3 regions of the Rhizobium sp. BK176 genome follow, and region 1 is predicted to be linked to each of the others. Evidence: riboswitches for the same ligand, from Rfam matches in the RefSeq annotation. Region 1 holds a riboswitch; each other region holds the start of a gene.

Region 1 (9,812 bases):
GGGCCGATGTTTTCCTTGGCCTTTCCGCAGCCGGCGTGCTGAAGCCGGAACTGCTGGCGCAAATGGCCGAAAACCCACTGATCATGGCGCTCGCCAATCCGACCCCGGAGATCATGCCCGATCTCGCCCGGGCAGCGCGTCCCGATGCGATGATCTGCACTGGTCGTTCCGATTTCCCGAACCAGGTGAACAACGTTCTCTGCTTCCCCTATATCTTCCGCGGTGCGTTGGATTGCGGCGCAGTCACGATCAACGAAGAAATGAAGATGGCCGCCGTGCGCGCCATCGCGGCCCTTGCGCGCGAGGAACCATCCGACGTCGCCGCCCGGGCGTATTCGGGCGAAACTCCTGTCTTTGGCCCCAACTACCTGATCCCCTCGCCCTTCGACCCGCGCCTGATCCTGCGCATCGCCCCGGCGGTCGCAAAGGCCGCGGCCGAAAGCGGCGTCGCGTTGCGTCCGATCGCAGATTTCGACGCCTACCTCGACCAGCTTAACCGCTTCGTCTTCCGTTCGGGCTTCATCATGAAGCCGATCTTTGCCGCCGCGAAGAATGCCGAGCGCAAGCGGGTAATCTTCTCCGAAGGCGAAGACGAGCGCGTCCTGCGCGCCGCGCAGGTTCTGCTTGAGGAAGGCATTGCCGAGCCAATCCTGATCGGCCGCCCATCGGTCATCGAAACACGCCTGCAGCGCTACGGCCTGCGCATCCGGCCGCTTTCGGATTTCGCCGTCATCAACCCGGAAGACGACCCGCGCTTCCGCGAGTATGTCGATCTCTACTTCTCGCTGGTCGGACGCCGTGGGGTCATTCCGGAGGCCGCGCGCACGATCGTTCGTACGAACACAACTGTGATCGGTGCACTGGCGCTGAAGCGGGGCGAAGCGGATGCACTGATCTGCGGCCTCGAAGGCCGCTATGAAAAGCATCTCCGCGATGTCCGTCAGATCATCGGCAAGAGGCACGACGTCTGCGATTTCTCCGCCCTCAGCCTCCTGATTTCCCAGCGCGGCGCCACTTTCTTCACCGACACCTACGTCACCTTCAATCCGAGTGCCGAAGAAATTGCCGAGTCGACAGTTCTTGCCGCCGAGGAAATCAAGCGCTTCGGCATCACGCCGCGCGCTGCTTTGGTATCCCATTCGAATTTCGGTTCGCGTGAGTCCGAGAGTGCGACGAAGATGCGCGCTGCGCTTCAGCTTGTGCGCGAGGCTGCGCCTGAGCTCGAAGTGGACGGCGAGATGCACGGCGAAAGCGCCATCTCCGACGCCCTGCGCAAGCGGGTCATGCCTGACACAACCCTGCACGACGAAGCGAACCTGCTGGTCTTCCCGAACCTCGATGCGGCAAACATCACGCTCGGCGTCGTGAAATCGATGATCGACGGATTGCATGTGGGACCGATCCTGCTTGGCGCTGCACTCCCGGCACATATCCTCGCGCCGTCCGTGACCTCGCGCGGCGTCGTCAACATGGCCGCCCTCGCCGTCGTTGAGGCTTCACAGCCAGCGTGATTTGCGGCCGATGGTGAAAATGCGCTAAGATTTCAACCGCAGCCTGCTACAAGCAGGCTCGCGGCAGAGGTGAGGCACAACGCCGCGCCTATGACCGCTCGTATTTGCTTACCGATGGGACCGTGCCTTGAACCGCTGGATTCTGTCACTCGCAACAGTGCTTGCCTTCACCGGCCTGGCCCATGCGCAGGTGCCGGCAATCTGTGGCGACCTGCGGGCGCGGCTCGCCGACCTGCCTGAGATCATTGGCACCACGCCAGAGGTGCGCAAATTCGCCAGTGCCATTGCAGAACAGAACCTTGAACTGCGCAAGCTCCGCAGCGATCTGCGCCAGAACGGTTGCACGAGCGGCAGCATGGTCGTGATCGGCGATGACGACGGCTATTGCGGCGAGCTCGAGCGCGCAGAGAGCAAGATGGTCGACAACATCCGTTATCTGCAGCAGCGGCGCGATGAATTGCGTGGCCAGAGCCAGGATGTGCGCACGAGAAACGAGCTGCTGGCGGCACTCGACGACAACGGCTGCAATGACGAGCAGTGGCCCGAGGACCGCGCAGAGGGATACGCGGCGCCGCCGAGCATCGAAGACCAGGCTATGCGCAACGACACCTTCATACCTTTAGGTGACGATCCTAACCAGCGCCGATACGGTTTCGGCATGTCGACTCTCTCTCATCTGAACACCGTTTGTGTCCGAACCTGCGACGGCGGCTTCTTCCCATTGAGCTCGAATGCGACCTCCCAGGACTTCCCCCGTGACGCCGATACCTGCTCGAAGATGTGTCCAGGGATCGACACCGAGCTTTTCTATCATGACGTCTCCAGCACCGAGACATCACAGATGATTTCGGCCGCGACGGGCGCTCCCTACAGCGCCATGCCGAATGCCTTCGCCTACAAGAACCGCAAGCCTGGCGAAAAATCGTCCTGCAGTTGCGATCTCAACGGCTACTACGAGCGGATGCGAAAAAGCCAATCGATCAGCGAACCTCCACAGCAGGGATCAATTACGACGATCGAAACCAAAAAGCCCGAGGCCAAGGTCCAGTCCGTTACCCCCGCGGCTTCGCAGCCACAGGCACCTGACAGGCCTTACGATCCGGCAACCAGCAAGGTCCGCCAGATCGGCCCACAGTTCCTGGCCGGCGACCAAGGCACGATCGACCTGAAGAACCCGGCAAAGCCGGGCCCTCAGCCGCAGCAACAATAGCCACCCTCAGTCCAGCGAATTGTCCCAACGGTCAGTGAACACGAGTTCCTCCAGCGGCAGCCGCTGACGCCAACCTTTGGCCGCCAGCTCCGGCTGGTCATAGAGCTGATCGACATAGCCGACGCAGAGCCAGGCAACGATCTCGACGCGATCCGGCACACCGAGGATTTGCTTGATATCGGACTCGTGAAAAATGCTCACCCAACCAACCCCGATACCTTCGGCTCGGGCAGCCAGCCACAGATTCTGCACGGCGCACACCGTCGAATAGGAATCCATCCGCCGATTGTGCGTTCGGCCAAGAACGACGTCGCCGCAGCGATCCGGATCGCAGGTCACGCAGATGCTGAGCGGTGCGGCGCGGATGCCTTCAAGCTTCAGCGACCGGTAGAGCTGCTGCCGCTCGCCCGCAAACATCTCGCTGGCCTCGCGATTGGCGCGATCGAAGGCTTGCCATACTGCCTCTTTCACCTGCTGATCGCGCACCAGGACGAAATTCCAAGGCTGCATGAACCCAACCGACGGCGCGTGGTGCGCGGCGGTCAAGAGCCTGCGGACAACGTCGTCCGGTATCGGATCCGGGAGAAACTCCGAACGGACATCGCGACGCGTCGAGATCGCACGATAAACGGCGTCACGTTCCTCGGTCGAAAAGGCTGCGGCTCCCGACAGGGAGCCTGAATGGTCTGGTCGCATCGTCAATCCCCAACAACACAACCGCCCGCCGTCCACGCAGGTCAGTCTACGATGTCGGGCCGGTCTTCTGACTTGGCGTCATCCGACTGCCGCGCCTTCCCGGTGCTGGACCAGTGGCTTGATGCGGCAGACGTCAGCCTTACAGCGCTGGGCACGTTCCGGTCTCTCACCGAATTCCCGATTCTCCCGCCTGAGACGGGCACCCGACGGAGGGTCTATGCCGGTAAAAATCGCTCGATGCAATCCTTTACGCAGAGACCGGGTAATAACGTACATAGGCGAACTCATCGCCTAGAGGCGACCAGTTGGGCACGTTGATCGTTCCCTGTCCGCCGAAGAGATCGAAGAGCGTCCTCAGATTTCCGCCGTCCATGTCCATCAGCCGCAGGCGAACGTGGAGATCGCGCGGATGATCGAAGACGTCAGGGTCGTAAGAGAGGATCAGAACCTTGTCATTGTTGGGCGACGGATGAGCGAACCAGTTCCCGTAGTTGTCGCCGGTGATCTGCTCGAGCCCGGTCCCGTCGGGATGGATCCGCCAGATCTGCATGAGGCCGGTACGGCTGGAATTGAAATAGATCCATTGGCCGTCCGCGGAATAGTCCGGCCCGTCATTGCGTCCTTCGCCATGCGTTAGACGCTTTTCTTCGCCGCCTGCCACAGAGATCGTGTAGATATCGAACAGGTCGTTGCGGATGCCGCAATAGGCGAGCTCTTTTCCGTCGGGCGACCAGCCGTGCCAATAGGACGGCTGATTTTGCGTCACAAGTCGCGGCGTCCCGCCTTCGGCGGGAAGCACATAGATCGTCGACTTCCCGAATTCCGTCTTATCGGAGATGACGATCTCACGGCCGTTAGGCGAGATGCCATGATCATTGTTGCAGGTCCTGGCAAAGCCAGTATCCACCTTCGCGACCTTGCCCGAACCGTCTAGCGCCAGCCGGTAAAGAAGCCCGTCGCCATTCAGCAGAAGATAGCTTCCGTCCGGCGAAAAGTTCGGCGCTTCCACCAATTGCGCGGTCTGCCAGACGACGCGCGCCTCGCCCGTTCTGACATTGTAGATCTCGACGGAACTTCTCAATCTAAATCCTCCTGACATCGATTCCCCTGACCTACGATGCCTCGCCACCGAGCACAAGTCGACGCGGGGTAGCGATGGGTGTCGGGCACACGGCCCTCGGCCCTTATCCACCAATCACAAATGCTGGAAACCTAACGGTTCATCTAGCGTTCATGACGAAGGTGTGACAGTTCAGTGAAGCTTTTATGACGTTGGAGTTTTTCAGTTGATCGCGTTGGTAATGAGGTCCGCAGCGGCAACGCGGGTTGCGTCGCTTTCCACCGGTGTCCGGGGAAGCGCACGGTCGCCGGCTATACGGACGGCCCTGGCCATCAGCCTTTCCGCTCTCATTGCCGTTTTCGCCACCGTAGCGGTTGAAATTATTGCGCGCGATGGGCTGGCCGACGTTGGGGAATTCCTGACGTCGCCGGCACGTCCCGGTATCACCACCGTCGCGATGCTGACCGTTCTGATGCTCTCTCTGGATGCAGCCCTGGGAAGGCGATTCATTTCGGCATTGATCGTTCTGCCGGTGGTTATCGTCCCGGCTATCGTCTCCAACCAAAAGCAGCACTACCTTTCGGATCCTCTTTATCCGTCAGACGTCCTCTTCGGACGGCAGATCATGGAATTGCTGCCGGTGATGGTGCGCGACCGACCGTGGACCGCCGTCGCCATGCTGGTTGGCATCATTCTTTCCGTTGCCGCGATTGCCGCGCTCTGGCATTTCGCCTGGCGCCACTTTCCGCGGCTTTCGAAGACCACTCGCCTGCGTCACCTCTGCATCGGCCTGCCTGTCGTCGCCGCCTTCGGCACGCTGATGGACTATTCCAAATACTCCTACATACGCGACCGTCTTCAGGTCGTTCCGATGATGTGGGACCAGAAGGAAAACTACCGCAGCAACGGCTTCATCCTGGCCTTCATCTTCAATATTCCGATGGCCGACGTGGCAGCGCCAGCCGGCTTCGGTGCACAAGCGCTCGATGCCATTCCCGGCCGTAACTACGGTTACCTCAGCGGCCCGCGCGAAAAGCCCGACGTGATCATGCTGATGAGCGAATCCTTCTGGGATCCGACCAGGTTGAGGAACATCAGCATGTCGCCCGATCCCATGCCGAACATCCGCGCGGCGCAGTCGGGCTACGTCTTCTCGCCCGAGTTCGGGGGCATGACGGCCAACGTCGAATTCGAAGCGCTGACGGGATTCTCGAATGCCTTCCTGCCCTACGGCAGCATCCCGTATCAGCAGTATATTAGAGGCAACCTTCCTTCGCTTGCGACGTTCTTCCGTGGCGAAGGCTATGCTGCCCGTTCGCTGCACCCCTTCAGCGGCTGGTTCTGGAACCGCAACGAAGTCTACAAGGATTTCGGCTTCGAGCAGTTCCGCTCGGAAGAAACCCTGCCGCCGATGGAGAAAAGGGGCATCTTCGCTTCGGACGAGTCCCTCATGAAGGAGATCATCAACGAAGCCGACGGCCTTGATCGCCCGTTCTTTTTCTTCGGGGTCACTCTTCAGGGACACGGCCCTTACGAGCCTAACCGCTATGCGCACAACAGCATCGACATACAGGGCAACCTGAACGACGCGGACCGGGCGACGCTCGCCACCTACACACAGGGGATCAAGGAAGCCGACGATAGCCTCAAGATGCTGATGGATTGGGCTAAGAAGCGCGACCGTGAAACAATCATCGTGCTCTGGGGAGACCACTTGCCTCCGCTCGGCAACGTCTACATGGCGACAGGCTACATGCCGGATCAGGTTGCGACCCGCAAGGCATCGGTCAGCGTCATGAAACAGGAGCACGAGACCCCGCTCGTGATCTGGTCGAACAAGAAGGGCAGCAAAAAGGATGTCGGCACTATCAGCCCGTCACTGCTTCCCTATCATCTTCTGAAGTTCGCCGGCTTCGAGCATCCCTACTATACGGGCTTCCTCGGTCGCGTGCAGAAAAAGTACAGCGTCATCGACCGCTATCAGCTCATTGCGCGCGACAACACGCCGTCGCCCGATTGGGTGTTGAAACCAAAAAACCTCGATCCTCTCGTGCGGGACTATCGATACCTCCAGCACGACATCATGTTCGGCAAGGCCGAGACCCTTGATCGCTTCTTCCCACAGCATGCCTGGCTCTATGCGCAAGGCACGTAAAAGAGCGACAGAAGTCCACATTGCAATTTGAAAACATTGGGGAATACTGGCGCCCGAGCGATCTAGCATTCGGAGTCAGCCATGCATAATCTATCGGACTTCATCCACCATCACTTCGACAAGTCGGCCGACGAACTCGGCGAGATCGAGAAGCGCGTCCTCGCAAAGGCCCATGAGCGCAAGATAATCTCGACCGATATCAATGCGGCTCTGCGGGCCGAATCATCTGTCGGCGAACGCCTGGCGGATTCGATCGCCCGCGTTGGCGGCTCCTGGTACTTCATCGTCACGTTCCTGCTTTTTCTGGTCTTCTGGTGCGTCGTGAACACCATCGTGCTGCTCACACGCGCTTTCGATCCCTATCCTTTCATCTTCCTCAATCTTGTGCTGTCGATGCTTGCCGCCATCCAGGCTCCGATCATCATGATGTCGCAGAACCGTCAGGCTGAGCGCGATCGTTTCGAGGCCGCCAAAGACTACGAGGTCAATCTCAAAGCAGAACTCGAAGTCCTGTCGCTGCATCAGAAGATAGACATGCGCGTGCTCACGGAAATTGCAGCATTGCGAGAAGATATCGAACGGCTACACCAGCGACTACCAAGTTGATGCCGCCGTCCGGAACCGCTTGAATTTAACTATACCGACTGATTAACGATCCGCTAATCACGTCCCGCATTGAAACATCGACGCAAATGTTGGAGGAGCAACGGAAACCAATCCGATCCGACCGTACAAGACAATGCTCACTGGCAGGCCACATACTCGCGATGAAATCCTTCATCACCCTCTATTTCTGTCCATAGAACGCCAGATCGCACTCCATCTTATCGGCATCCACAAGCGCGCTCCTCGCCTTGCCCGCCTTGCTGCGTCGCACCAGAAGTGGCTGCTGACACAGACGCTGTTCGCCATGCATACTGGACGCGATAAAAGCAATCCGGTCTCGGGCCTTACGGCCGGTCGCATGATGCAGGTCGCCAAGGAATTCGATCTCGCCAGCAAGAATACGGCCGCCTCGTTTCTTGCCGAACTGATCGCCTACAAGTTTTTGCGGGATGCTCCCGATGAAACACCCGATCGGCGCCTCCGCCGCCTCGAGACGACGGAACTCAGCGAGGAGGCCATGGCCTCCTGGTTCCAGGGACATATGGCCTGCCTCGATCAACTCGACGGTGCCAACCGCGGCAGCCTGACCGCAGATGACCCTCGGCTCTTTTATCTGGCACAGCCGCGCGCCGCGCGTGCCCTGATCCAGGACCCGGTGTGGAAGGAGCCGCGGGCGAGCATCGGCCACTTCCTCTGGTCCGATGTCGGTGGCCTCGTGCTGCATGATCTGATAAGCCGCCTCCCGGACGACGCGCGTGAACAGCATCGCATCCTGCTGAAAGGCGTGAGCATCAGCGAAATCGCTAATGAATTCGGTATCTCCCTGACAAACCTCAAGCGGATGTTCAAGAAAGCCGAAAGGGATGACATGCTTGGCTGGGAGAGCCCACGCAGCCGCGGTGCGCTTTGGCTCTCGCGCACGTTCATCGAGGACTATTTCTACTGGCAATCCGCAAAGTTCGCCGAGCTGGACAGGGCGATCCACTGGGCCGCCGGCCAGATCCGCTAGCCGGTTGCCAACCCGCGTGTCGGTGCGAAACGGTGTGCGACAGGTCCGCATCGCACCGATTGGCGAACCGCAAACACGCCGCTGCCGCTTGACCTCAGGATCGGCACAACATGCGATGCCCCCGCTGCCAGCGGTCGGTCCGTTCCCAAATGAAAAAGCCCGGCATGGCCGGGCTCTTTCTTTCACATTCGCCTTGATCAGCCGTTGGCGGCCATCCGCTTTTCGTCGCGGCCGCCCTTCATGCGCTCTGCCAGCAGGAAGGCAAGTTCCAGGGCCTGGTCGGCGTTGAGACGCGGGTCGCAATGCGTGTGGTAGCGATCGTGCAGATCTTCGGCCGTTACGGCACGAGCGCCGCCAGTGCATTCCGTGACATCCTTGCCGGTCATCTCGATATGAATGCCGCCCGGATGCGAGCCCTCGGCGCGATGGATCTGGAAGAAGCTCTCGACTTCCGACAGGATCCGCTCGAACGGACGGGTCTTGTAGTTGTTCAGCGTGATCGTGTTACCGTGCATCGGATCGCAGGACCAGACGACCTTGCGGCCTTCGCGCTCAACCGCGCGAATAAGCCGCGGCAGATGGTCGGCGACCTTGTCGTGTCCGAAGCGGCAAATCAGCGTCAACCGACCCGCCTCGTTCTGCGGGTTGAGGATGTCGATGAGGTTCAGAAGGTCGTCCGCCTGCAGCGACGGGCCGCACTTGAGACCGATCGGGTTCTTGATGCCACGGCAGTATTCGACGTGCGCATGGTCGGCCTGACGGGTGCGGTCGCCAATCCAGATCATGTGGCCTGACGTTGCGTACCAGTCGCCGGACGTCGAGTCGACACGAGTCAAGGCTTCTTCGTAGCCCAGCAGCAGCGCTTCGTGGCTGGTGAAGAAGTCCGTCTCGCGCAGGCTCGGATTGTTTTCCGCGCTGATACCGATCGCCTTCATGAAATCCATGGTTTCGCTGATGCGCCCGGCAAGCTTGCGGTAGCGCTCGCCCTGCGGGCTGTCCTTGACGAAACCGAGCATCCACTGGTGGACGTTCTCGAGGTTGGCATAACCACCCATCGCGAAGGCGCGCAGCAGGTTCAGCGTCGCGGCCGACTGACGATAGGCCATCGCCTGCCGCTCCGGGTTCGGAACGCGGGCTTCCTCGGTGAACTCGATGCCATTGACGATATCGCCACGGTAGCTCGGCAGCGAAACGCCGTTCTGCGTCTCGATCCCGGAGGAACGCGGCTTGGCAAACTGGCCGGCGATACGTCCGACCTTGACCACCGGCAACTGCGCGCCGAACGTCAGCACAACGGCCATCTGCAGGAATGCACGGAAGAAGTCCCGGATGTTATCCGCGCCGTGCTCGGCGAAGCTTTCTGCACAATCTCCGCCCTGTAGCAGGAAACCATTGCCTTCAGCGACGTTTGCAAGATGCTTTTTCAGGCGACGAGCTTCCCCCGCAAAGACGAGCGGCGGATAGGACGCGAGCGTGGCTTCCGTTGCTGCCAATGCCGCCTGGTCCGGATAGTCCGGAACCTGCTGAATCGGTTTTTGCCGCCAACTGCTCGGTGTCCAATTCTC
Region 2 (9,812 bases), on a different contig from region 1:
TGCTAAAGGCAACGGCGCACACCAAACTCCTGAACTTCGGCTCCAATGTCGGCGCCCTCGTTGTCTTTATTTCCTTCGGGGCGATCATCTGGAAGATCGGGCTGATGATGGGCGTCTGCCAGTTCCTGGGCGCGCAGCTAGGCTCGCGGCTCGCGATGCGCACTGGCGCGCGTCTGATCAAGCCTCTGCTGGTTCTTGTCTGCATCGCCTTCACGATCAAGCTTCTCGCCGATCCGGCCAATCCAATCCGCGTTTGGCTTGAAATCTGACGCCGCGTCCGATTACCTCCGGCGTAATTGAAGGGGCGCCGTCGCTTCTCCATGATCGCGATGCCTGGACGAACCGGGCGTCAACAGGAGATGATGCAATGACCGATGCGAACACCCTAGCCCAACGCTACATCGCGATCTGGAACGAGACGGAGGCGGCCCGCCGCAGCGCGTTGATCACGGAAAGCTGGCATGAGGCCGGCACCTACATCGATCCCTTGATGCGCGGCGTAGGCCACGACCAGATCAGCGCGCTTGTTGAAGCCGTGCATGCACGCTTCCCGGGTTTCCGGTTTGAACTTCTCGGTGCGGCCGATGGGTATGGCGACAATCTACGTTTTTCATGGGGCCTCGGACCGACGGGCGCCGAGCACCTCATAAAAGGCACTGATTTTGCAGTGCTCGAAGGTGGGCGGCTGAAGACCGTACACGGCTTCATCGATCAGCTTCCGGAAGCCGCGTGATGATGACACCCGCCCGCTCCCTTGGAGACTATCTCCGCGACTGGCGGCAGAAGCGCCGAATGAGCCAGCTCGACCTCGCGCTCGAGGCCGAAATCTCGCAGAGACATCTGAGCTTCATCGAGAGCGGGCGGTCGATCCCCAGCCGGGACATGCTGCTGCATCTGGCCGAACGGCTCGGCGTGCCGCTGCGCGATCGCAATCCAATGCTGCTTGCCGCCGGTTTTGCGCCGCTGTTTTCCGAGCGCTCGCTCGATGATCCGGCGCTCAAACCGGCGCGGCAGGCAGTCGACATGCTCCTCAAGGCACACGAGCCCTATCCCGCCCTTGCGATCGACCGCCACTGGACGTTGATTGCCGCCAATGACGCCATCGCCCCGCTTCTTGCCGGCATCGCAAATCGTACTTTGCTGGACGGCCCCATCAACGTCCTCCGTCTCAGCTTGCATCCCGACGGCTTGGCCCCGAAGATCGCCAACCTGCTGGAATGGCGGGCCCATCTCCTCGAGCGCCTGCACCAGCAGATTTCGGTTACAGGTGATCCAATCCTCGGCGAATTGCTGAAGGAATTATCCGCTTACCCGGTCTGCTGCGGCCGCGCGGAGATGAGCAGGAACGCCGACTATGCCGGTATCGCCGTCCCGCTCGAACTGGAAACAGAAGCAGGTTTGCTCTCGCTCCTGTCGACAACCACCGTTTTCGGCACGCCCGTGGACGTGACGCTCTCCGAACTTGCGATCGAATCCTTCTTCCCCGCCAACGAGCAGACGGCGACGATACTCATGCAAATTGCAAAGAGCGCAAGCTCCCAGGCGCTTTGATCAGAACTCGACGCCCGGTTGCCCCTTGATACCCGAGCGGAACGGATGCTTGATCAGCTCCATCTCGGTCACGAGATCAGCGATCTCGATCAGTTCGTCCTTGGCGTTGCGGCCGGTCAGGACGACATGAGTCATATACGGCTTCTCGTTCTTCAGGAATTCCACCACCTCATTGATGTCGAGGTAATCATATCGAAGTGCGATGTTGATCTCGTCGAGCAGCACCATGGAATTGCGCTCGTCGCGGATCAACTCTTTCGCCTTCTCCCAGGCGGCACCGGCCGCTGCCACATCGCGGGCGCGATCCTGCGTCTCCCAAGTGAAGCCCTCGCCCATGGTGTGGAACTGGCAGATGTCGGAGAAGTGCTTTTCGATCAGGTCGCGCTCGCCAGTCCACATCGCACCCTTGATGAACTGCACGACGGCCGAAGGCTTGCCATGCGCGATGTGCCGGAAGATCATCCCGAAGGCGGACGAAGACTTGCCCTTGCCCTTGCCGGTATGGACAATGATAAGGCCCTTCTCATCGGTCTTTGAGGCCATGATCTTGTCGCGGGCAGCCTTCTTCTTCGCCATCTTCTCGGCGTGGCGGGCGTCGTCGTGGCCAGCGGCTTCGGTGGTTTCGTCGGTCATCTCAATGTTCCCCGGATACAAGCTTGCCCTGATGCAAGCCGAATGTGTCTGAAAGGTCGAACCGCGCGGAATTGCTGCGCGGCGTCCAGAGGCGGCGATCGATCGCTTCCAGCAGCCGCTCCTTCATGTCGGCGAAGGCGGCGGGATTCTTCTCGATCATGAAATCGCGGACCTCAGCATCCACCACGAAAGCCTGGTACACGGCTTCGAAGTGATGGTTGCCAACGGCGCCCGTGGTTGCCGCAAAGGCAAAGAGGTAATCGACGGTCGCGGCAATCTCGAAGGCACCCTTGTAGCCATGGCGCATGACGCCATCGATCCACTTCGGATTGACGACGCGGCCACGCACGACGCGACCGATCTCTTCCTCCAGCGAACGGATCACCGGCTTCTCCGGCCTCGAATGGTCGTTGTGATAGATCGATGGCCGATCGCCCGCCAGCGTTTCGGCCGCAGCCGCCATCCCGCCCTCGAACTGGTAATAATCGTCGCTGTCGAGAAGGTCGTGTTCGCGATTGTCCTGGTTCTGCACGACTGCCTGGATCGAGCGCAGCCGTTCTTCGAAGACACCGCGCTCCGCCCGACCCTCTTCGCCAGCGCCATAAGCGTAGCTTCCCCAGACAAGGTAGGCCTCGGCCAGATCGGCGCGACGCTCCCATCCCTTTTCGTCGATCAGCGCCTGCAGACCGGCACCGTAAGCGCCTGGCTTCGAGCCGAAAATTCGATAGCCGGCCCGGCGGTCAGCCTGCGCTGCATCCAGTCCAGCGGCTTCAAGTCGGGCTGCTTCACCGCGCATGCGCTCGGCAATCGGATTGTCCGCAGCATCTTCTTCCAGCGCCCCGACGGCGCGGATTGCCTTATCGAACAGCGCGATCTGTTCTGGAAAGGCGTCCCGGAAGAAGCCGGAGATACGCAGCGTCACATCGACACGCGGCCGACGCAGCAGCGCCGGCGGAATGATTTCATAGCCGGTGACGCGCCGCGAGGTCATGTCCCACACCGGCTTCACACCGATCAGGGCGAGCGCCTGGGCGATATCGTCGCCGCCAGTGCGCATGTTCGAGGTGCCCCAGGCCGTCAGGCCGAAGGAGACCGGCCATTCGCCGTGATCCTGCACGTAACGGCGGACCAGCAGTTCCGCGGACTTTTTCCCGAGCTCATAGGCCGCCGGCGTCGGCACGGCCCGGCTGTCGACCGAGTAGAAATTTCGTCCGGTCGGCAGCACGTCCGGTCGGCCCCGCGTCGGAGCCCCGGATGGTCCCGGCGCCACGAAACGGCCGTCGAGCCCTCGAAGCAGGCCTTCGATCTCAGCCGTCCCGCAGGCGAGAACGGCAGGCTTGAGCCGCGTTTCGATCTCCGCGAGAACCGTGCGGGTGGCCTCCCAACTTTCCAGGCAACCAAACTCGCCGGCGACCAGCCGTGCCGCAAGCAGTTCGATCCGCTCGACGGTGTCGCCGTTCGTCCGCCATGTGGCATCCGTGACTCTTGCAAGAATACCGGGCAGTGGCCCGCTCCAAACTCCGGCCATGTCGCAGTCGAGCGGGTCGAACTCCAAGCACAGATCCGCGGCAATCGCACGCTGAAGGCTGCGGTCACCGCCCTGCCCGAGCCCGCGCGGAACCCTGGCCAGCGCCACCGTCAAATCCGTCAGCAGCCGGCCCTGCGGCGAGACGCCGAAGACATGCAGGCCGTCGCGGATCTGCAACTCCTTGAGATCGCAGAGATAGGCATCGAGCTTCTTCAATGCCGCGGTCTCGCTCTCTCCCTTGTCGATGCCGGCATCGCGATCGAGGCCGATATCCGCCACTAGTTCGAGGATCTGCTTGCTGAGAAGCCGAATGCGGCGCGGATCGCCGCCCGACGCCTCGTAATATTCGTCGACCAGCGCCTCCAGATCCTTCAGCGGTCCATAGCTCTCGGCGCGCGTTAGCGGCGGCGTCAGATGATCGATGATGACCGCGCCGGCGCGGCGCTTCGCCTGCGTTCCCTCGCCGGGATCGTTGACGATGAAGGGATAGAGATGCGGCATGGGGCCGAGGATGGCTTCCGGGTAGCATTCCTCTGACAGCGCCAGAGCCTTGCCGGGCAGCCATTCCAGATTGCCGTGCTTGCCCATGTGAATGACGGCGTGAGCGCCGAACTCATGGCGAAGGAAGGCATAGAAGGCGAGATAACCGTGCGGTGGGACGAGATCCGGAGAATGGTAGCTTTCCTTCGGATCGATGTTGTAGCCGCGCGCCGGCTGGATACCGACCAGCACCTGGCCAAGCCGCATGAACGGCAGCGCAAAGGCGCCATCCACGACATAGGGATCGGCCTCCGGTGCACCCCAGCGGGCGCCGATTTCATCCTGAATCTTTTTCGGAAGATTTTCGAAGAAAGCTTTGTAACGACTCAAGGAAAGCGATTCGCGGATAAGCTTGCCGTCGCTGCCGGAGTTCGTCGGCCCTTCCATGAGACGCCGGATCAGCGCGTCGCCATCGTCAGGCACGTCTGCAACCGAATAGCCGGCTGCGCACATGGCTTTGAGCACCTCAACGGTGCCTGCGGGGGTGTCCAGCCCGACCCCATTGCCGAGCCTGCCGTCACGGTTTGGATAATTCGCAAGGACAAGCGCGATGCGCCGCTCGCCGGCGGCCGTGGTGCGCAGCTGCGCCCAATTGGCCGCAAGTCGAGCGGTATAGCGCATCCGCTCGAGGTCGGGCTCGCTGCCGACGATGTTGACCTCGACCCTCGCATCGTAGCGGGCGGCTGATTTGAAGGAGACGGCACGCGACAGCACGCGGCCGTCCACCTCGGGCAGCGCGACGTTCATGCCGAGATCGCGCGCCGAAAGCCCCTGCGAAGACGCGGCCCAGGCCTCACGTGACGAGGCCGAAAAGATCGCCTGCAGCACGACGGCGTCGTTGGCCTCGAGAACGGTCGGCTCGCGATCCGCGCCCGGCGCCGACACGGCGAAACCAGTCGTGTTGATCACCACCTCGGGCTTGATGACATCAAACACGCTCTTCAGAATGCCCTTCGACACAGGATCCTTCAGACTGTAGGCGAATACCGGCAGCGGCCGGATACCTTCCGCCAGCAGCGTGTCGACCAGGGCCTCGACCGGTCGTGTCTCACCGCTCTGCACGAGCGCGCGATAGAAACTGATAGCTACAGTAGGGGCTCCGCTTTCCCAAGCAGCGCCAAGCCGCTCGTCGCAAGCCGCTGTCCAGTCGTCGACGCCAAGCACGCCCTTGCCCGGCCACCAGATGCCGGCCTTCATCAGCGGCGATGCCGCTTCCGGTTTCTCCGCTCCTGCCAACATCGCACCGGCATAGGCGAGAAACGCCCGAGAATTGCCGTCGCCACCCTCGATCAGGTAGGCCCAAAGCGCATTCAGATCCTCAAGCGGAACATTCGAAAACGGCGTCAAACCCGCATCCGGCTTAGAATCTCCCGGTAAAACCGCAATCAGCGCGCCGGATCGCGCCGCCGCGGCATGAAGCGCCTCCAGCGCATAGTGAAAGTAGCTGGCGCCACCCAGCGCCCTCACGACGATCAGCTTCGCATGCCGGGCCGTCCGCTCGATGTAGGCATCGACCGACATCGGATGCTTGAGGCTCATCAGGCTTGCCAGCCGCAGCGAGAAGCCGGCCGCCGCTTCGTCATAAGCGGCGGCGATCGCGGCAAGCTCGGTATCGGCGGCTGACAGGAACAGGACGTCGCCGGGAGACTGACCGAGATCGATCGCCTCCTCGCCGTCGCTGATCGTTCCCTGCTGTGCCAGAAGCAGATGCATTAGACTGCCTTATGCCAGCGCTTCGATCGCCTTGCGCACCGCTGCCTCGTCCATTTCGTGCAGACCGATGACAACAAGACGGGTGCCGCGCGCTTCGCCAGGCGCCCAGGCGCGATCGAAATAGTGGTCGATACGGCTGCCGACTGCCTGCAACTGCAGACGCATCGGCTTGCCGGGGACATCGACGAATCCCTTGAGCCGCAGCACGTCATGCTCGCCGATGATGCCTTTCAGGGCATCTACGAAGGCTGCCGGATCGGCAATAGCGCCGAGTTCCACCACGAAGCTGTCGAACTCATCGTGATCGTGGGGAACGCCATCCTCATGCTCGAGCTCATGATGAGACTTGCGATTGACCACATCGCCTTCGGTGCCAACGCCGAGCCCGAGCAGCACGCTCGCGGGAACCTCGCCGTTGCGCGCCTCGATCATGACGGGCTTGCGGGCAATGCGCGACGCGACCTCATCGCGCACGCGGCCAAGACCGTCGGCATCGAGAAGATCGGTCTTGTTGAGCACGATCAGATCGGCGCAGGTCAGCTGGTCCTCGAAAAGCTCCTCGATCGGGCTCTCGTGGTCGAGCGACTCGTCTTCCACGCGGCGAGCCTCGACGGCATCGTGATCATCGGCAAAGCGGCCGGCGGCAACGGCGGCGCTGTCGACGACAGTAATCACGCCATCGACAGTGACCTGCGTGCGGATATCAGGCCAGTTGAAGGCGGCAACGAGCGGCTGCGGCAGCGCCAGGCCGGAAGTTTCGATGACGATGTGGTCGGGGCGCTGCTCGCGCTCCAGAAGCTTGGTCATCGTCGGAATGAAGTCGTCGGCCACCGTGCAGCAGATGCAGCCGTTGGTCAGCTCGATAATGTCATCCTCGGTGCAGTTCTCCGCGCCGCAGCCCTTCAGCACGTCGCCGTCGACGCCGAGATCGCCGAACTCGTTGATGATAAGCGCGATCTTCTTGCCGTTCGTGTTGGAAAGCAGATTGCGGATCATCGTCGTCTTGCCGGCGCCGAGGAAGCCGGTGATGACGGTCGCCGGAATTTTCTGCTGGTTCATGAATTCAACCCTTCATCTTCAGCGGCAGACCTGCCGCGATAAAATACACATCCGCGGCCTCGGCCGCGATCATTTGATGCAAGCGACCGGCGTGATCGCGGAACTCCCGCGCCATGCGGTTCTCAGGAACGATACCGAGACCGACCTCGTTGGAAACGATGACGAGCCGAGCACGCGCTGTCGCCAGATACGCGGCAAGCGAAGCAAACTCGGCCTCCATGTCGCGCGCCTCCATCATCAGATTGGTAACCCAAAGCGTCAGGCAATCGACGAGGATCGCCCGCCCCTCGCCGTCGATCGCTCGCAGGCAGCCGACTAGATCAAGAGGCTCTTCATGGGTGTGCCAGAGCTCGCCACGATCGGCCTTGTGCTTGTCGATCCGGGCGCGCATTTCCTCGTCCCAGGCCCGGCCCGTCGCCACGTAATGGCGCTCCAGCTCGCTTGAGGCGACCAGTTGTTCGGCAAAACGTGATTTTCCCGAGCGCGCGCCGCCCAGGACGAAGGTCGCACCGGAGGATATCGGGCTCATGGCAGATGATATCCGATCTGCGGGACGCTGCCGCAAAGGAGCGGAATGGCTGTTGGACGCAGCCGAAAACTCTTTTGTTCAGCCATGACAACCTCCGTGCTGGCAGCGGGCATAAGCCCAGGGATGGGCTTCTCGCCCGGCACGGTTGGCAGGTCTCCTGGCTCGCGGGTCTTGGCCGCGATCGGGGCGGACCGGAAACCGGTCGCCCCAGATCGTGCCAGCGGATTTTCCTCGCCTTCCCGGCTGCATTTCATGAAAAGGCGGACGATTCGTAGACGTAAGAGGCGTCCTGCCCCGGTTGATCATGATGCACTGCCAGTGACTTTTCCGTCGCCATCTCCGCGCCGCCCGCCTGCACCATTGCAGGCTGTCATCAACGCGAAAACAACGCCGGACGGAAAACCCTGACCGCTCTACAGTCGCGGGGTCGGCTATGATGACGGTGCCCGGATTGGGTCCACCGCTTCACATTCCCTTTTCATCCGCACCGATTCAACCGGTCCGGAACCATCCGTTGTGAACTCATCGTTAGGCAAGGCCCTTGGTGAAGTCAATCGGAAGCCGATGCGCGCCTCGGCACGGTATACTGCCGGACCCGCTCTCAACACGACCTTCTCTACCAAATTCATCGTCTTTTATCAGTTACTTACGTCACAAATTATTGTTGCGATCGCCGGTCTTTTGCCGCAATTGCGTCGCAAGCGGGTCGCGCCACCGATTTGCCCTTCCCTCCCTTCCACTTGATCGCGCCCACTGCCGCCTAGTTTTCCCGTGATGCTCCTAAGAATCGATATCCGCCGTTTCGGTCCATTCCATACCCTTCTCGACATCGGGCGGATGCGCGCACTGCTGCGACGCACTGAGCTGGGGATGGTCATCGCGGGCGCGATCGTCGGCGTTATCTCCGGACTTGCGGTGACGGGCATGAGCCTCGTTTCCCGCGAAATGCACAGTCTGATCTTCGGAATCAGCGATATCGAGCGGCTGAGTTCCTCGCAGATCGACAACAAGCTGCTGTTGCTGACGGCGCCTGTCTGCGGCGGCATACTATTGGGTCTGATGCTCTTCGTGCTTGCCAAAACGCGCAAGAAGCCGATGGTTGACCCGATCGAGGCTAACGCGCTGCATGGCGGCCGACTATCGCTCACCGACAGTATTCTGGTGGCGGTCCAGAACCTCATTTCGAACGGCTTCGGCGCTTCAGTGGGCCTAGAGGCCGGCTACACGCAGCTGGCGGCGGGACTGGCCTCGAAGCTTGGACTGAAGCTGCAGCTTCGCCGATCGGATCTGCGCGTTCTCGTCGGATGCGGTGCCTCGGGTGCGATTGCGGCGGCCTTCAACGCTCCGCTGACCGGCGCCTTCTATGCGTTTGAGCTGATCATCGGCTCATATACCATCGTCTCGCTGACGCCGGTGGTCGTTTCCGCACTGGTATCGACCCAAATTGCACGCCTGCTGGCCGGCAGCGATTTTCTTATTGACGTCGGTGACTTTGGAACCGTCATGCCTGCAGACTACGTTCCGGCGCTGTTACTCGGTGCATTCTGCGCCGGCGTTGGCATCATGATCATGCAGGGCGTCGCCTGGATCGAGGAATTGGCTCGCCGGAGTTCCATTGCAACGCCGCTGCGCCCTGCCCTTGGCGGCATCGTCGTCGGCCTGCTCGCGCTGATTACGCCGCAGGTGCTGTCGGCCGGTCACGGTGCACTGCACCTCAATCTCGGCCGCGATGTCGCAATTCCGGTGCTTGTCGGCCTTCTTCTTCTCAAGGCATTCGCTTCGGCTATCTCGATCGGTTCCGGCTTCAGAGGCGGCCTATTCTTCGCGTCCCTGTTCATGGGTGCACTCCTCGGCAAGCTCTTCGCCTATTCGGCACCCTATTTCGCTCATGCGACGCTGACACCCGTCATCTACGCGGTCGTCGGCATGAGTTCGCTTGCGGTCGCCGTCATCGGTGGACCGTTGACGATGACGTTTCTTGCGCTCGAGATTACCGGCGACTTTCCGATCACGGCGCTCGTGCTTGCGGCGGTGATCACCTCCTCGCTAGTCGTGCGCAGCACCTTCGGTTACTCCTTCGCAACATGGCGCTTCCACCTGCGCGGCGAGAGCATCCGGAGCGCGCACGATGTCGGCTGGATCCGTAACCTGACCGTTGACCGGCTGATGCGCGCCGACGTGAAGACGGCGAATGCCGCCCTCACCATCGACGAGTTCAAGGAGCGCTTCCCCATCGGTTCGGCGCAGCGCGTTGTCCTG
Region 3 (9,812 bases), on a different contig from region 1:
GTGCAGGGCGCCATCGACGGCAGGACCGTTCCCGAGCCAGACGTAACATCCCGGCGCATTCTGGCCGAAGAAGGCGAAATCATCGCCTGCCGTCGACGGCGGGAAGCTGGTACGCACCTTGTCCCCGAACACCGCTCCGGCAGCGCCTAACGCACGCGCGGTCGCATCGCTGTCGTTGACCACAGGCGGGATGCGCCGTTCGAACTGGTAATCAACAGCAATGCCGAACATCGCCGCCGTGCCCTTCGCAAGCCGTCCGATCTCTTCCTCGAGTTGGTCGCGGACCTCAGGCGAATAGGCGCGGGCGGTCCCCCCGATTTCGACGATATCGGGGATCACGTTCAACGCCTTGGGATCGCCCGCCTGCAGCGAACAGGCGCTGACGACCGCCGGCTGCAACGGATCGACGACACGTCCGACAATCGTCTGCAACGAGGTCAGGAAGGTGCCGGCTGCCGTGATCGGATCCTTGCCGAGGTGCGGCTTGGCACCATGCGTTCCGGTACCCCGGAAGGTCACACGCCAACTGTCCGAAGACGCCAGTTGCGGCCCTTCGACCACGGCGATCTCATCAACGGCGAGGCCAGGCATGTTGTGAAGGCCATAGACGGCATCACATGGGAAGTGCTTAAACAAGCCGTCCTCGACCATCTTGCGCGCCCCGCCTCTGCCCTCCTCGGCTGGCTGGAAGATGAAATGCACGGTTCCGGAAAACGCGCGCGTTGCCGCCAGATGCCGTGCCGCGCCGAGCAGCATGGTCGTATGTCCGTCATGCCCGCAGGCATGCATCTTGCCCGCAAATTTGGATTTATACGGGCGATCCGCGGTCTCCGGCATTGCAAGCGCATCCATATCGGCACGCAGCCCGATCGTGCGCGTCCCGCTGCCGACCTGCAACGTACCGACAACGCCGGTGCGGCCTAGGCCCAGATGAACCTTGATGCCCGCCTCTTCCAATAGCTGCGCGACGATGCCGCTCGTGCGCTCCTCCTCGAAGCCAAGTTCGGGATGCGCGTGCAGATCGCGACGCAGCGAGGTCAAGAATGGCAGATCGTTCTCGATCCGGGCGGGAATGGGCATGTGCCGGACGTCCTGTAAAAGCGCGCAGGCGTCAAAACTGCGCCATGGTGGTCCCTCTTATTCAGCAAATACCCCGGAAATTCAACCTCTTCGATGCTCTCGCCGCAGCCGATGGCCCGGATCCATGCGACGATCTAGGAGCGACGCTTGACAGTGCGCGGAGGTGAATGGCCTAATCGCTGCAACGCGAAAGGCCAGCAATGAGCGACGATCAAACCCCGACTGACAGCAAGCTCACGACGTCGAAGCGCCGCTGGGCAGCAGAAGGAAAGTTCCTCACCGGCCGCATCAGCCGCCCGCAAGCCGAGCGACTGCCACCCGGCCAGCATCTCGTCAAGAATTGGCCGGTCCTTGATCTGGGTCAGCAGCCAATCATCTCGACGGATACGTGGCGCCTTGAAGTCCGGGGGCTTGTCGAAACGCCGCTTGATCTTTCCTGGGCCGCCTTCCACGCGCTGGAGCAAAGCGTCAAGGTCACCGACATTCACTGCGTGACGACGTGGTCGCGCTATGACAACAAGTGGAAGGGCGTGTCGACCCGTGATCTGCTCGATCAGGCGATGCCAAAGCCGGAAGCCTCCTATGTGATGCTGACGAGCTATGACGGTTACACGACGAACCTGCCGCTCGCGGATTTCGCCGCCGAGGATGCGATCCTGGCAACATCCTGGGAAGGCGTGCCTCTGACGCGTGACCATGGCGGCCCAATGCGGCTCGTGGTTCCGCACCTCTATTTCTGGAAGAGCGCGAAGTGGCTGCGTCGTATCGAGCTGCTGCCGGCCGACGCCGCGGGTTTCTGGGAACAGAACGGCTATCATATGCATGGCGACCCGTGGCGGGAGCAGCGCTATTCTGGGGATTGATACCAGTAGCGATTGCTACTCCGCGCGGGACGACAGGACAGCGCCTCTCGCTTGCTCGCTATAGTTTCGCGAGACGCCCTCTCGGGGCCTCCTCAAACCGACAAGTAAGACCCGCATAGCGGGCAATTGGCGCGAACCGAAATTCACCCCAGAATAGAGATTGGAAGTAATGCATTTTCAAATTAATGCCTTATGACAATTTGAATGCTGTCACTATTGAACCTGCACCCATTTTAGGTTGTTGTTGCATGCCGATTCCAGATATCGCGTATGAGTTGATGAACAAGCACACCTCATTTCACACTGTCACGCAGAAACTGCTGGACGCGTGGCTGCATACCACGCCGCAGCCGCCTGCTGCGCCGGAAGACATCTATCGCGACGTTGTGGATCTCCTAACGATCAGAATGAGGATGACACTTGTGGTTCTCGATGGAGAGGATCCGCTGCAATGGTATCTCAAGGTCGTACGCTCCTCTGGCTTCAGCTCACGCCTGCTGAACATCAATAAGCTGTTCGCTGATCAACGCATCGGCGAGTTCAAGGACCGTACGTACATGGAAACGGCTGTCATCCCGCGCTATCGTGAGGTGATTGCGACGCAGAAACCGTCGATGGAACTGGTCAAAACGAGGGTCCTGGGCGTCAATCTCGGATATGAGCGACTGATCCTTCCCCAAAAGACAATGGCGCGGCGCCCGTCCTGGCTGCTGACAGTTTCGAACGGGCGGTTCATGTTCAACCCGCCTCAGCAGCAGGCTCGCATGGATGCGACCGACGAAGCGGTGATCCAGCTTTTGACCGAAGGGGCTACGGCCAAGGAGATCGCGGCTGATCTCGGTATTTCGCATCGAACCGTCGAACATCGGCTGGAGCGCATGAAAGAGCGCTACGGCGCGAAGAACACCGTGCACCTTACGGCGATGCTGGTTGCAACGCACTTCGACCGCGATGTCGAGAAAAGTTAGGGTGCGATCCGTCGAAGCAGGCGCCGCCCGCCATAGACCGCAGCCAGCAGCGCCGCCGCAAGCGCCGTCAACGTCGCCAGACTAGCGGGATGCAGCGGAACAGCGCTCCAGGAGGGACGAACGATATCTGCAGTGTTGAACGCCTCTCCGCTAAACTCGCAGGTGATCAACGCCAAGCCGCGCAGCACCATGCCGGCATCGATTGCCGAGACGATGGCCTCGGCTTCGACAGCCTCGCCGCCCATGCTCCGCATCGATAGCAGCACGGCCTTCGTTGCCGCGAGATAGGCGTGCGAGCATTCGTTGAACGGGCTGGCCTCGTCGGTCACCCCACCAGGCATTTTGCCCCACAAACAGTAGGCATGCTGGATTTGGGCGTAGTTCAGCACACGCCGGAATGGCTCTGTCGTGTCCGTCGCGCGGGCCGCGAGACCGATGATCCGATCGCGATACTCGGCGAACATGATCATTTCGCCATGTGAGATTTCGGCAATCGCAATGCCGGTATGAGGTCCGCTGCCGCTGCGCTGGTGTGCTTCCGCAACCGAGCAAAACTGTAGCAACGCGAGCAGGGACAAAAGGAAAATTGAGTGCCGAAAGATCATCGTTTGAATGAGGCTCCGGATCGCTCCGGAGCCCCTCCGATCAATGGAAGGCCGGCGCGTGAGCGCGCAGCTTTGCAACGGCGCCAAGCTTGCGCTCGGCGAGCGCACCGAAGGCCACACCGAGGACGCTCCACAAGATCAGGTGCATGCCGATCGAGGTCGTACGGAAACGCCAAAGGACCGCCGCCGAATAGTCTTCCGGCACCTCGTTGATCGGCGGGAGCAGATACTGCACGACACCGATGAAGACGACATAGGCGAGACCTGCTGAGATTCCTGCGTTCCAGGCACCGAACCGTGGAGTGAGACGGCGTGCAAACGCAATTGCGGCAACGAGCGCGGCGATCGAAACGACGATCATCAGGAAGAACAGCTCAGTCCTGACGCCGATCGTATCCGGATTGCCGACCGCCGGCGGATTGGCCGGGTATTTGATATTCGGCACGATAACAACGGAGACGAAGGCCGCAACCGCGATGACTGCCGACGTTCCACGTGCCCCGAGACCACTGAAGCGGCCTTGGACAAAGGCAAAAACCAGTGCGAACAGCCCACCGACAGCGATGCTGTAAGCCATCACGCCGGTGAAGAGACCAATGCCGGCCTGCATGGCGCGGCTGACGATCTCGGGTTCGGCCGTTTCGCCGGCTGCCTGCGCTGCGGCTTCCTCGAACGCAATCGCTTGGTCTACCAGCGGCTCACCGAAGGTGTGGGCAAAGGCAAACACGAGGATGCCAGCGATCAGGCCCGCGAGCATCCCGCGAAGCAAAAGATTTCCAACCATGTTCGGAACTCCCTTAGTGGCAGGGGAAGCCGAGAAGATGCCGGCCGTCATGCACGAACTCGTGCACGTACATACCGTTGAAAAGCGCCATCGCGCCCTCTTCGGTGCCGACGAAATAGATGGCGATGAGCATCAGCAGACCGCCGAAGATCGCCCAGGGCAAAAGCTCACCAACCGGAATCGGAGCGGGTATGGCGACGGGCGCAAAAGTAGAGTCAGACATGTATTCCTCCTGGAATGACGCGTTCAGTCGAGAATTGTTGCGTGGCAGGGTCTGACTTCCAGTCCGAGGTATCCTCATCCTGATCACAGTGGCGCGACCGCACCGGAATTTCACCGGTTTCCAAACCCACAACATAACCGTTATATCTGCGGCTTCGAGCCTGTCAACGAAACTTCATAGAGCGGCAGGTCCCCTTCCCCGTTATCCGGAGACGATCAACGTGATGACGCGCCTCACCTGGATCTGCCATGGTTCGACAGCCGCCAATCGCGAGGCGCGGTTCCCGCAGGACGAACCGCTGAACGACAAGGCAATCATTGCGACGAAGGCAATCGTCCCTCGGCTCCGGCGTGCCGATAGCGTGGTTGCCAGCCCGGCATTGCGCGCCCGGCAGACGGCCGAGGCGCTTGGCCTACAACCGGAATTTTCCGAGGCGCTCGCCGATTGTGACTTTGGCCGCTGGGCAGGACGCTCGATTGCGGAGATCCAGCAGGCGGAACCGGAAAATCTGGCGGTTTGGATGGCGCGACCGGAAGAAGCGCCGCACGGTGGCGAGGCAATCGCCGCCGTGTGCATGCGTGTAAACACCTGGATGAGCGAGCGCCTGCAGGCCGGTGGCCATAGCGTCGCCATCACTCATGCCGCGGTCATCAGGGCAGCAATCATCAACACGCTACAAGCTCCGGTGTCCTCCTTCTGGATCGCCGATATCGAACCTCTCGCTATTGTCCACATGACCAGCAATGGCAGCCGGTGGTCGCTGCGCGTGGAAGGCCCGGCAACCTAATTTTCTGAGCATTAATTTAGATCAGCCTTACGCAAGCGAACCATGCCATAGCTTTCCGACCCGACACAGTCGGGCCGTGTTCCTTGCCCCAAGGAGGACCAAATGCCTTATGATTGGAGCGGCGCGCAGATCCGGCGCACGCGCCTGCTACGCACGACTGCCGCCGTCACACTGCTCTTGCTCATCATTGGCGCATCCCTATTGATCCGTTGAGAGCGACAGGCGGGCGGTGGTACCGCTCGCCTTTCGAGCCGACCTCCTCTCACGGTAGGCGCAGATACCAAGAATTCGCCCTTTGGTTTCAACAAACGCTTCAGACTTCAATGATACACCGGCGCTCGGGTGGAGATGGAGTGAAGCATGCCGGTATTCTTCCAGAGCAGAGCCGGAAGGCAATGCCTGTTGGTCATGGCGTTGGGAGTAACGCTGTGGCTTGTCGGCGCGATCCTGGAATTGGATAACTGGCTCGTCGCCTTCGTCGGCGCTTACGAGAATTATGGTGCGGACAAACTCGTCCTCGCGCTCGGCATCGGCGGCGCGATGAGCTTCGTCTATTCGATCCTGCGCATCGTCGACCTTCGCAAGGAGATGGAGTTGCGGGCCAGCGCCCAGGCCAAGGCCGACTGGACGGCAACCCACGATCACCTCACCAAGCTTCCCAATCGCTATGCCTTCGAGCGTAAAGTCCTTCCGCGAAGGACGAAGACCGATGTCGAGGGCGACGAATGGGAGCAGAATGTTACAATCTTCTCCGTCGACCTTGATGGCTTCAAGAAGGTCAATGACCTTGTCGGCCACAATGGCGGCGATGCGCTGCTGATCGAAGTGGCAAAGCGCATCTGCGCGATCGGCAACGCTGATTGCGTCTACCGTTTTGGCGGTGACGAGTTCGTCGTCGTCGCGCTCGGCCTCTCCCCGCGGCACGAGGAGCGCTTCGCGTGCCTGCTTATCCAGGCCGTAACGCGCCCCATCAATATCAATGGCTTTGCCGTCGAAGTCGGCGCCAGTGTGGGTTATGATCGCTGGCAACAGGGTCGGGAGCCGTTGGAGGACGCCGCCCACCGTGCCGACCTCGCCATGTACGAGGCGAAGTCACGCGGCCCCAATCAGAACATGGCGTTTGAAGCCTCGATGCAGGATAAGGTGGCAAAACGCGCTACTCTGGAATCGAAGCTCCGGATTGCGATCCAAAAGAAGGCTATCCGGCCGTTCTATCAGCCGCTGATCGATCTCAAGACCGGCACGGTCTGCGGCTTCGAGGCGCTGGCGCGCTGGACGGATGAAGATGGCGTTGCCATTCCGCCGCCGGTCTTCATCAGCATTGCCGAAGAAACCGGCATGATCACCGAGCTCTTCGAGGATCTTCTTGCGCATGCCTGCCGCGATGCCTTGGCTTGGGATGATCACGTCATGCTGTCGTTCAACGTCTCTCCGGTACAGATGGAGGACAAGCTGCTAGCCTCGCGCATCTTCAAGGTGCTCTCGGCAAACGGCCTGCCGCCACGCCGCCTGGAGATCGAGATCACCGAGAATGCGCTGATCCAGGATCCGGCGGTTGCCGCCATCATTCTGGATGAACTCCACGACGCCGGCGTGCAGATCGCCCTGGACGATTTCGGCACGGGCTATTCCAGCCTCGCCCAACTCGCCCGATACCGGTTCGACAAGATCAAGATCGACAAGAGCTTCATTGCGACCTACCGCGATGACGAGCGCCAGGAGAAGATCATTCGCGCCATGCTTGGCCTCGGTCGCAGCCTCAACATACAGACGACCGCCGAAGGCATCGAGGAGCATCGCCAACTCGGTCACCTGCTTCAGCTCGGCTGCGATGTTGGCCAGGGCTATCTCTTCGGAAAACCCATGCCCGCCGAAGACACACACTCCTTCATCTTCGATCGCGATGTGACGCTGGCGAACGGATGAGCGCCGCGCAACGTACGCCACATCCGTACTGCTAGCATTCCCGCACATCAGAAATTCGTGATGGAACCTTCTCGGATAGGGCGGCGTTAGCGCCTTGGTCCTGTGGGCGGACATTTCCACTGAAAGTGTAATGCATGCCGCATGGCCACGATTATCGATCGGGGCTGGCCTTGGTCGGCGTGTAACTTGAGTGGACCCTTGTCATAGGAGAGGGATTTATCATGTATTTCCGTATAGTTGGCGTCTCCGCAGCTATGATTGCTCTCGCGGGAACCGCATCCGCCGCGGACCTTGTCAGCGAACCGCCGGCGGCCCCGGTTGCCGAAGCGGCGCCTGCATTCACCTGGAACGGCTTTTATCTAGGCCTGCAGGGTGGCGGCGCGTGGGGCAACGGTGACTTCTCCGGTATCGGCGACGCCAACCTCAACGGCGGCCTTGTCACCGGCTTTGCCGGATATAACTGGCAACTCGACAACAACATCGTCCTCGGTGTCGAAGGCGACGCTTCCTACAATTGGGACGAGGAAACGGTCGGCGGCAATGAATACAAGTTCGACACGACAGGCTCCGTTCGCGCCCGCGTCGGTTACGCTCTCGATCACGCGCTGTTTTATGTCGCTGCCGGCTGGACCGGCGCCAGGGGCCACGTAAGCACCCCTGTTGGCGATGATGATGCGACGTTCTCCGGCTGGACCGTTGGAGCCGGTCTCGACTATGCCTTCACCAACAATATCTTCGGGCGGGTCGAATATCGCTACAACGACTATGGCAGCAAGGACCTTCGCGGCGTCGATACCGACTTCAACCAAAACGTCGTGACCGTCGGCGTTGGCTACAAATTCTGAGAGCGCCGGCCCAAGCAAGTGGCAGGAAATGACAAAGCCCGGGCGAATGCCCGGGCTCTGACTTGACAGCGGTCGCCGTAAACGGCAGTCCGTTCGTAGTCTAGTGGTTTCCACCGCGGCTGCCATCACCCTGGCCGCCGCCGACTTAGCCGCCGCCACCCTGGCTGTTGCCACCCTGGTTGCCGCCACGCCGCGCGCTATTCTTGGGGCGTGATCCTCCGTTGCCTAGCCACCCGCATACCTACACGACCCCAAAGGAGCTAGTGGACCGACGGGTCTTCGTCTTCCAGAAATGTCTTGATCCCCTCACGGGCGACCGTGGCCAGAAACTCGTCGAAAGCCTCGCGATCGGTCGCGAAGGGCTCTTCCCATTCGATGAGATCCTCGTGCTGGGTCACCACCTCCATCTTCCAGTCGCCGTTCGAGCCGGCCGGGCGGAAGATATCGACGAGTACGGTCACACCATCCTCGGTAAACTCGCCGGCGAGCTCGGAATGTTCCAGTTTCGGTTTCTTTGCCATTCTCAAACCCGATCTGTGTTGCGCGCTGCTATCGTGCATATCGTGGCCGAATGAGAAAGGCGTACGGCCGAAGTTTATTGAAGGTTCCACGGAAGAATATGCGGTGCTTTACACAGGCGGGTGCGAGCCGGGCTATACAGCGATCAAACCCCGGTCAATCAACGCACGCAAATTCTCAAGCTTCGACCTTTGGTCCCTTTTGCGTGGAAATGCGCGGCCTGGACATGCGGCCGTGGCTTCGTAGCTGAAGGTAATTCTGAGTGCCGTCGTCGCTTTTGCTGAGAGCCTCAGTTCCATGATCGGGAGAGAAGCTCAGGCGTTGCCTCCGAAGAGCTAAGCTTCTCTCCCTCTGGCATTCGAGATTTCGTCCTGTACAGGATGCTCGGTCCCCGCTGCGCCCTGTGTAAGCCGCACCGTTCGGTTTGCCATGAGGTCACATTAGCGACCTCCAAAATAATTGAAATAGATTTCTGAATGTCTCCGGGAGCACTATGTGAGCTGCAACTCTCGGGACTTTGGTCCAACTATCCAATCGAGCCTAGACGACGTAATCGTGCGCTGTCCAAACCCATGGACACCGGAATGCTCCGGATTGCCCCCGCGGGCGCACCGGAGTATTCTGGACCCCAATCCCTATTTTTCTTCGACCGAAATTCCTTTTTCACCAATAGAAATGTCCACGCCCGAGGGCTTGCTCTGCTCGCGATAAATGTAGACCCCCAGGCCCACCACGACGACGAGCAAAGCACCGATAATTAGGAAGAGACCGTTACGACTATTCATGCCAACTCCTTGTTTGCGGACCCTTTGAGATAGGCGGAAACATCCGCTTGGCAACCGCGTTGCGGCCAAGGCTGCCTCCCGGTGACATCATTAGTTCATACACCGTTGGCACCATGGGCTGCCCGCGTATGGTGATCCGACTGCGCGTATGCGGTGATAGCGTGCTGATAACCGTCATACGAAGGAGAATGCCAATGAACCGCGCTCTCATGGCTGCAGCGGTCGCTGCACTCTTTGGTCTTTCGAACTTTGCGCCTGCTGCGGCGGCGTCATCGGCTGCGAAGAAAGGCACCCCAACAGCAGTGAGCAAGCAAACGACTGGATCCACCACACCGATGACCAATCGGTTTCTGACTCCCCGAATGATGGATCGCAAGCGCCCGATGAATCCGGTTTGCGACCAAGGCTTCAAACCGGGCGCCCCTTC

The links. Region 1 has a riboswitch for cobalamin ahead of bluB (5,6-dimethylbenzimidazole synthase). Riboswitches for the same ligand answer to the same signal wherever they lie in the genome.
Region 2: it holds a riboswitch for cobalamin, as region 1 does, so the genes downstream of both, cobU (bifunctional adenosylcobinamide kinase/adenosylcobinamide-phosphate guanylyltransferase) here and bluB (5,6-dimethylbenzimidazole synthase) in region 1, are expected to answer to the same signal.
Region 3: it holds a riboswitch for cobalamin, as region 1 does, so the genes downstream of both, FHT76_RS19110 (CbtB-domain containing protein) here and bluB (5,6-dimethylbenzimidazole synthase) in region 1, are expected to answer to the same signal.

The regions. Positions count from the first base shown of each region.
Region 1 covers NZ_JANUBV010000014.1:59,538-69,349, reverse strand. The annotation lists gene FHT76_RS29760 (NADP-dependent malic enzyme) at 1-1,511, shown strand, start outside; gene FHT76_RS29755 (DUF2865 domain-containing protein) at 1,639-2,721, shown strand; gene bluB (5,6-dimethylbenzimidazole synthase) at 2,728-3,417, opposite strand; cobalamin riboswitch at 3,457-3,639, opposite strand; gene FHT76_RS29745 (hypothetical protein) at 3,665-4,498, opposite strand; gene FHT76_RS29740 (LTA synthase family protein) at 4,704-6,632, shown strand; gene FHT76_RS29735 (DUF1003 domain-containing protein) at 6,714-7,238, shown strand; gene FHT76_RS29730 (hypothetical protein) at 7,372-8,247, shown strand; gene FHT76_RS29725 (class II 3-deoxy-7-phosphoheptulonate synthase) at 8,445-9,812, opposite strand, start outside.
Region 2 covers NZ_JANUBV010000013.1:49,807-59,618, forward strand. The annotation lists gene FHT76_RS28775 (TSUP family transporter) at 1-269, shown strand, start outside; gene FHT76_RS28780 (nuclear transport factor 2 family protein) at 368-733, shown strand; gene FHT76_RS28785 (helix-turn-helix domain-containing protein) at 736-1,551, shown strand; gene cobO (cob(I)yrinic acid a,c-diamide adenosyltransferase) at 1,552-2,184, opposite strand; gene cobN (cobaltochelatase subunit CobN) at 2,186-5,965, opposite strand; gene cobW (cobalamin biosynthesis protein CobW) at 5,975-7,024, opposite strand; gene cobU (bifunctional adenosylcobinamide kinase/adenosylcobinamide-phosphate guanylyltransferase) at 7,029-7,553, opposite strand; cobalamin riboswitch at 7,683-8,080, opposite strand; gene FHT76_RS28810 (chloride channel protein) at 8,328-9,812, shown strand, end outside.
Region 3 covers NZ_JANUBV010000006.1:7,780-17,591, forward strand. The annotation lists gene FHT76_RS19085 (M20 aminoacylase family protein) at 1-1,080, opposite strand, end outside; gene FHT76_RS19090 (sulfite oxidase-like oxidoreductase) at 1,281-1,943, shown strand; gene FHT76_RS19095 (helix-turn-helix transcriptional regulator) at 2,129-2,911, shown strand; gene FHT76_RS19100 (hypothetical protein) at 2,908-3,516, opposite strand; gene FHT76_RS19105 (CbtA family protein) at 3,557-4,300, opposite strand; gene FHT76_RS19110 (CbtB-domain containing protein) at 4,314-4,523, opposite strand; cobalamin riboswitch at 4,552-4,703, opposite strand; gene FHT76_RS19115 (histidine phosphatase family protein) at 4,747-5,310, shown strand; gene FHT76_RS19120 (bifunctional diguanylate cyclase/phosphodiesterase) at 5,671-7,236, shown strand; gene FHT76_RS19125 (outer membrane protein) at 7,458-8,081, shown strand; gene FHT76_RS19130 (hypothetical protein) at 8,342-8,602, opposite strand; gene FHT76_RS19135 (hypothetical protein) at 9,236-9,385, opposite strand.